DNA from 3 places in the Rhizobacter sp. P2_G4 genome. Region 3 is predicted to be linked to each of the others. Evidence: predicted binding sites of a transcription regulator. Region 3 holds the regulator's gene; each other region holds the start of a gene.

Region 1 (2,265 bases), on a different contig from region 3:
TGCGGCTGCCGAAAGTGGCGTCGTAGTCCTTCCCGCCGCGCATCTCACGCACGCGTGCCATCACGCGCCCGGCCCGGTCGGGGAAGTGCTGCTCCAGCCACTGCTGGAACAGCGGATTCACCTCCCACGGCAGCCGCAACACCACGCTGAAAGCCGCTCGCGCACCTGCCGCCGCAGCGGCTTCGAGAATGCGTTCGATCTCGGGTTCGTTGATAAAGGGGATCACTGGCGACACGCTCACACCCACCGGCACTCCGGCCTTGGCCAGCGTCTCGATGGTGCGAAGACGTCGGTGCGGCGCCGCGGCTCTCGGTTCCAGGATTCGTGCGAGGTTGGCGTCGAGCGAGGTGACCGACACGTACACCGCCACCAGGTGATCGGCGGCCATCGGCCCGATGAGATCGAGGTCACGCTCGATGCCCGCTGACTTGGTAACCAGCGAAAACGGATGCCGACATTCGGCCAGCAACTCGATGATCGAGCGGGTGATGCCGAGCTTGCGTTCGATGGGTTGGTAGGCGTCAGTCGCCGAGCCAATGTTGAGGAAGGAAGCTTCGTAGCTGCGACTGGCAAATGCCTCGCGCAGCCGCTCGGCCGCGTTCACCTTGGCGATGATGCGGGTCTCGAAATCGAGGCCGGGTGACATGTTGAGATAGCTGTGCGTCGGGCGCGCAAAACAGTAGATGCACCCATGCTCGCAGCCGCGGTACGGGTTGATCGACAGGTCGAAAGAGATGTCGGGTGAATCGTTGCTCGACAGGATCGACTTGACCCGTTCTTCGATGATCTGTGTGGCGACCGGCACATGCTCTTCGCTCGCAGCCTGGTCGAGCGTGCCCCAGCCATCGTCGAAGGTTTCGCTCGGCTGCCGCGTGTAGCGGTGCTCGATCGCCCAGGCCGTTCCGCGCCCCTTGAGTTGCGTGACGTCGATGGGAACAGAGGGCTTGCGATTCATACTGTTTATTTATACAGCATTCATCTGCAGTCCTCAAGAAGCCTTTGTCGCAGGAGTTCTATCTCCCGGGATCAAAGCACTTCGATAAACTGCACCGCAACCTTTGACGAGGAGACCCGATGGCTCAAGACTTGTTCTCTCAGGCTGACACACGTCGTGCGACCTTCACTCGCTTTTGTTCGCATTGCTGCTTCATCGTGCCGCCCGAGGTGCTGAGAAGGTACTCGCGTGACCCGAGCCTCGATGCTTCGACCCGCAAGGCACTGCAAGACACCTACCTCGAGACTGAGCGCCAGCGGGGCTTAAGAGAAGCTCATCGCATCGCCATCCTGCGCGACGTGGAGCGATTCGCGGCGCAGAAAGCCACAACGCTTCCAGCGCAGCACCTGTTCGATTGCCAGAACCGGAAAGTCTTGCCCGGCAGCCCGGTGTCGTCGATGACCGGCGGATTCACGACGGTGTTCGATACGACGCAGAAGGTGGCCGAGTTCTACAAGACCGTGCTCGGCCGAAACTCGATCGACAACAAGGGCATCGACCTCGTCTCCAGCCTGCATTACAGCCAGAACTACGACAACGCGTTCTGGAATGGCCAGCAGATGGTGTACGGCGATGGCGATGGCGAACTCTTCACCGAGATGTACCTCTCGCCCGACGTCATCGGCCACGAGCTGACGCACGGCGTGACGCAGAACGAGAGTGCGTTGCGCTACGAAGGCGAATCGGGCGCGCTCAACGAAAGCATCAGCGACGTCTTCGGCGCGGTGTTCAATCAATGGCTGAACCAGTGGCCGGTCACCGAACCGCAGGCCTGGCTCGTGGGCGCGGGCATCATCGCGCCGCCGACGAAAGCCAAGGGCTTCACCTGCCTTCGCGACATGCTGCACCCGTCGGCGGAGCACTGCCTCTCGCAACAGCCCGAGCTTTACAGCGAGATGGACCCCACGGCAGACGTGCATGACAACAGCGGCATACCCAACAAGGCCTTTGCGCTGTTTGCAAGCGCCGCCGATGGGCAGGCCTGGGGTCAGGCCCTCCAGGTCTGGTACGCCTCGTGCACGAACCGGCGGTTGCGTACCGACGCCACCTTCAGCGAGTTCGCCAGCCTCACCGTGGCCAGTGCCCAAACGGTTGGAGGCGCGTCGCTCGCGGCGAAATGTCGCAATGCCTGGCAGCAAGTCGGTGTGCCCTTGAGCGAGGCGTAGCGGTTGCCATGGTCGCTCGGGGTGCAAATGACGTGGTGAAGGTGCGGATCGAGCGCAGGGGCGGCTTGGCTGGGCTGCATCTCAGCGTCGAACACGGTTGCGAGT
Region 2 (2,265 bases), on a different contig from region 3:
CGTGCAGCTTGGGCAGGCCCAGGTCGAGGATGAGGAGATCGAACTCGTGCGAGCCGAGGGCCGCATCGGCCTCCGTGCCACTCGCGACGGCGTCCACGGCATAGCCGGAGTTGCGCAGTGTGCGCAGCAGTCCGTCGGCCAGGACCTGATCGTCTTCGGCAATCAGTATCCGCATGGCTGTCTCCTGGTTGCCCGCGCTGGTCGGCGTGCGGGATGAGTTGATTCTATTGAAGCGCCATTGCCGTCGGTGAGGATCAGGCGGCCGACCAGGCGCCCGCATACGCTTCAAGTCCCAGGGCCACCACGGTCGCCACATCGGCGCCGACCTCCGCGCGAAACTCCTGCTCGGCCTGGGCGACGGCCAACTCGAACGCCGCCAGCCACGACAGTCCAACCGTTGTGAAGCGCACCACGCGCGCTCGCCGATCGCGGTCATCCGGTACGCGCATCACCAAGCCCCAGGCTTCGCACTGATCCACGAGATCGCCCATCGCCTGCTTGCTCATGCCAGCGCGGGTGGCCAGATCGGTGAGGCGCGAACCTTCCAGCGCGAGGTGGCGCGTGATGTGGATGTGGGCGGCGCTCACCTGTTCGCGCGCCGCCAGGTTCGACAACGCAAGCGGGACCTCGACGTTGCGCGCCATCAGGGCGAGCACGCGCTCGTCGAAGCGGCGCACGGCGTGGCCGAGCAAGCGCCCGAGATGGGTCTGGCGCCAGGCGTCGGTGGCAGGCGGTTGGGTCATGGTCAGATCGTAAGGCAAACTGACAAAAAAACAGGTTTACTTCGCCGCACCAAGCTCGCAGAATGCTGTTCATTCATCCAGCCTGTTGTTAGAAACAGCTGCTTATCGATCTTCAACTCATTGATTCACAAGGGGATTTTCATGGACGCACCCGTCAAGGCACTGAACACCGAAAAGGCCAAGGCCTTACAAGCCGCGCTGGCCCAGATCGAAAAGCAATTCGGCAAGGGCTCGATCATGAAGCTCGGCGAGGGTGAGGTGATCGAGGACATCGAGGTCGTTTCCACCGGTTCGCTGGGCCTGGACATCGCGCTCGGCGTTGGCGGCCTGCCGCGGGGTCGGGTGATCGAAATCTACGGTCCGGAATCGTCGGGCAAGACCACGCTCACGCTGCAGGTCATCGCTGAAATGCAGAAGCTGGCCGGTACCTGCGCCTTCATCGATGCCGAGCACGCGCTCGATACGGCCTACGCGCAGAAGCTGGGCGTCAACCTGCAAGAGCTGCTGATCAGCCAGCCGGACACCGGTGAGCAGGCGCTCGAGATCGTCGACGCGCTGGTGCGCTCCGGCTCGGTCGATCTGGTGGTCATCGACTCGGTGGCCGCACTCACGCCCAAGGCCGAAATCGAAGGCGAGATGGGTGATTCGCTGCCCGGCCTGCAGGCCCGCCTGATGAGCCAGGCGCTGCGCAAGCTCACCGGCACCATCAAGAAGACCAACACCATGGTCATCTTCATCAACCAGATCCGCATGAAGATCGGCGTGATGTTCGGTTCGCCCGAAACCACCACCGGCGGCAATGCGCTGAAGTTTTACGCCTCGGTGCGGCTCGACATTCGCCGCATCGGCTCCATCAAGAAGGGCGAAGAAGTCATCGGCAACGAGACCAAGGTCAAGGTTGTGAAGAACAAGGTGTCGCCTCCGTTCAAGACGGCCGAGTTCGACATCCTCTACGGTCAGGGCATCAGCCGCGAAGGCGAGATCATCGACATGGGCGTTGAAGCCAAGGTGTTGGAGAAGTCGGGTTCCTGGTTTGCCTACAAGGGCGAAAAGATCGGCCAGGGCAAGGACAACGCCCGTGAGTTCCTGAAAGAGAACCCCGAGCTGTCGGTGGAGATCGAGAACAAGGTGCGCGACGCCATGGGCATCCCGCTGCTGCCGGCGGGTGAAGCCGTCGAGGCTGCGCCTGCCAAGAAGGGCAAGGCCGCCAAGGAACCGGTGCCGCAGGAGTAAGTCTGCGCATGAAGCCGCGGCTGTCGCTGAAGGGGCGCGGGCTGCAGATCCTTTCCCAGCGCGAGCACAGTCGCAGCGAACTGCAGCGCAAGCTGATGGTTCACGCCCGCGCGGCGGAAGCGGAAGACGGGTCCGAGTCGGCGCCCCCGGCCGTCGAACAGGTGGAGGCGGTGCTCGACTGGCTGCAGGCCAACCGCTACCTCAGCGAGGAGCGGTTCGTCGAAAGTCGCGTTCACGCCCGGGCGTCGCGCTTCGGCAACCTGCGCATTCGCCGGGAGTTGGCCCAGCA
Region 3 (2,265 bases):
TCACCACCGCCACCACGCCCCGCGCGCCAGCATGGCTCGCCACCCGCACCGCGTCGAGCAGGTTTTGCGGGCCATCGGCATGCAGCGAGGTGGCCGGGCGCATCGCAGCCGTCATCACCACCGGCTTGGTTGGTGCCAGCACGCGCTGCAGAAAGTAGGCCGTCTCTTCGAGCGTGTCTGTGCCGTGGGTCACGACGATGCCGGCCACGTCCGCTCGCGCCAGGTGGTGCGCCACGCGCAGCGCCAGGCTGCGCCACACCGCAAAACTCATGTCCTTGCTGTCGAGCTGTGCGACCTGCTCGCATTCGAGCGGCACGGCAGCCAAGGCCGGCACGGCCTGCACGAGTTGCGACACGCCGATCTGCGCCGCGGTGTAGCCCACGTTGTCGCCGGCCACGGCCGATGTGCCGGCGATGGTGCCGCCGGTGCCGAGAACCACGATCGTGCTTGCGTTCTTTTGCATTTTTCTCAAAGCTGGATGAAAATACAGCCACTGGATGGATGTTCAGCCTCGAACGTTCCGCCCTGTCGCTACAAGGATTGCCATGTACGAAGCGCCCAAACTGACCGACCGCCAGCAGCAGATTCTCGACCTGGTGCAAAGCGCCATCGAACGAACCGGCGCGCCGCCCACGCGGGCAGAAATCGCTGCCGAACTCGGCTTCAAATCGGCCAACGCGGCCGAAGAACATTTGCAGGCCCTCGCCCGCAAAGGCGTCATCGAACTCGTGGGTGGCACCTCGCGCGGCATCCGTTTGAAGTCTGACACATTGCGTGCGCTCAACGAGAGCCGCGGCAAGCAGTACAGCCTGCCCTTGCCCAGCCTGTCGCAGCTCACGCTGCCGCTGGTGGGCCGGGTGGCAGCCGGTAGCCCCATCCTCGCGCAAGAACACATCGACCAGACCTACCTGATGGAAGCCAGCATGTTCCCGCGCCGGCCCGACTACCTGCTGAAGGTCAAGGGCATGAGCATGCGAGACGCCGGCATCATGGACGGCGACCTGCTCGCCGTGCAGAAAGCCAAGGATGCCAAGAACGGCCAGATCGTCGTCGCGCGCCTGGGCGACGAGGTCACCGTCAAGCGCTTCAAGCGCACCCGCACGAGCATCGAGCTGCTGCCCGAGAACCCCGACTTCCAGCCCATCGTCATCCCCTTCGGTGACGTCGATTTCGAACTCGAAGGCCTGGCGGTCGGCTTGATCCGCAACAACATGCCGATGTGAGCGAAGTTGTCATGGCCACTGCCTCATCCGTCAAAGCTCAGGCCGTCAAGGCGCCGGCAATCAAAGCTCCGAAGGCGCACAGCGCAGCAGAGTGCCAGGCGCTCGAGCAGTTGCCCAACATCGGCCCTGCCTTGGCTGAAGACCTGCGCCTGATCGGCATCGATCACCCCAAACAGTTGCGCGGCAAAGACGCCTTCGTGCTTTACCAGCAGCTGTGTGCCATCACCGGCCAGCGCCACGACCCGTGCGTTCTCGACACCTTCATGGCCGCCACCGACTTCATGGCCGGCGCGGCGCCAGCGCCGTGGTGGAGCTATACGGCTCAGCGCAAAGCGTTGTTCGGGCAGGTGTGACAAGCCGGTCTGGGAGACCGGCGCAGCAAGTCCGCACTGAGCACTTGAGCACCGCGTTGCCTGAGCTTCTGGATATCGACGAACTATGTTCGCGACTGTCTGAGTGTGAGCCGGGGTCGGTCATTGGTGTAGAAGGTTTCATGGGCGCAGGCAAGTCTCATCTTGCTTCTTCAATCGGTTCGCGGCTTAGCCTTTTAGTTGTACATACCGACGACGTCGTAACTCCAGCCAACTCCAGCCGTCCCTACGAAGAACTTGTCGACTACGAACGTCTGCAGACGCAAATCAAGAAAGCGGCGGTTCTCCGGTTGTCCGTCGTAGTTGACGGAATTTGTCTGCGCAACATCTTGGCTAGAGCTGGCGTTTCTGCAGCGAAGTACATCTATGTGAAACGCATGACGGAAGGCGGGCTCTGGCACGATGGGTTTCATCTTTCAAGTTTCGAAGGCGACCCTGGCAGCACTCCAGGAGAGCCAGAGCAAAGCGACTTCATGTATCACGTCGAACAACGCCCACATGAATGCTCTGATTATTTTTTTGAACGCATAGAGTAAACATTCGCCCGGTAACTGACCATGAAACAGTCCATCGGCCAAATCTCCGTCGTCGTGCGCGACTACGACGAAGCCATCGACTTCTATGTGAAGACGCTTGGCTTCACGCTGGTCGAAGACACCTACATCGCGAGC

What was found. Region 3 encodes LexA, which represses DNA repair genes until DNA is damaged. Its sites were predicted from a motif close to ACTGTATNNNNATACAGT; they were not measured.
Positions count from the first base shown of each region.
Region 1: AC1DYS_RS30830 (PA0069 family radical SAM protein) is a predicted target of LexA. The motif match lies at 956-973, and genes of this name have one in related genera.
Region 2: recA (recombinase RecA) is a predicted target of LexA. The motif match lies at 808-825, and genes of this name have one in related genera.

Region 1 covers NZ_JBFUFG010000017.1:87,679-89,943, forward strand. The annotation lists gene AC1DYS_RS30830 (PA0069 family radical SAM protein) at 1-955, opposite strand, end outside; gene AC1DYS_RS30835 (M4 family metallopeptidase) at 1,075-2,160, shown strand; gene AC1DYS_RS30840 (protealysin inhibitor emfourin) at 2,169-2,265, shown strand, end outside.
Region 2 covers NZ_JBFUFG010000001.1:566,977-569,241, reverse strand. The annotation lists gene AC1DYS_RS02755 (response regulator) at 1-175, opposite strand, end outside; gene AC1DYS_RS02750 (MarR family transcriptional regulator) at 255-743, opposite strand; gene recA (recombinase RecA) at 885-1,976, shown strand; gene recX (recombination regulator RecX) at 1,985-2,265, shown strand, end outside.
Region 3 covers NZ_JBFUFG010000007.1:45,207-47,471, forward strand. The annotation lists gene AC1DYS_RS22715 (asparaginase) at 1-463, opposite strand, end outside; gene lexA (transcriptional repressor LexA) at 546-1,223, shown strand; gene AC1DYS_RS22725 (helix-hairpin-helix domain-containing protein) at 1,235-1,576, shown strand; gene AC1DYS_RS22730 (P-loop nucleotide/nucleoside kinase family protein) at 1,621-2,130, shown strand; gene AC1DYS_RS22735 (VOC family protein) at 2,152-2,265, shown strand, end outside.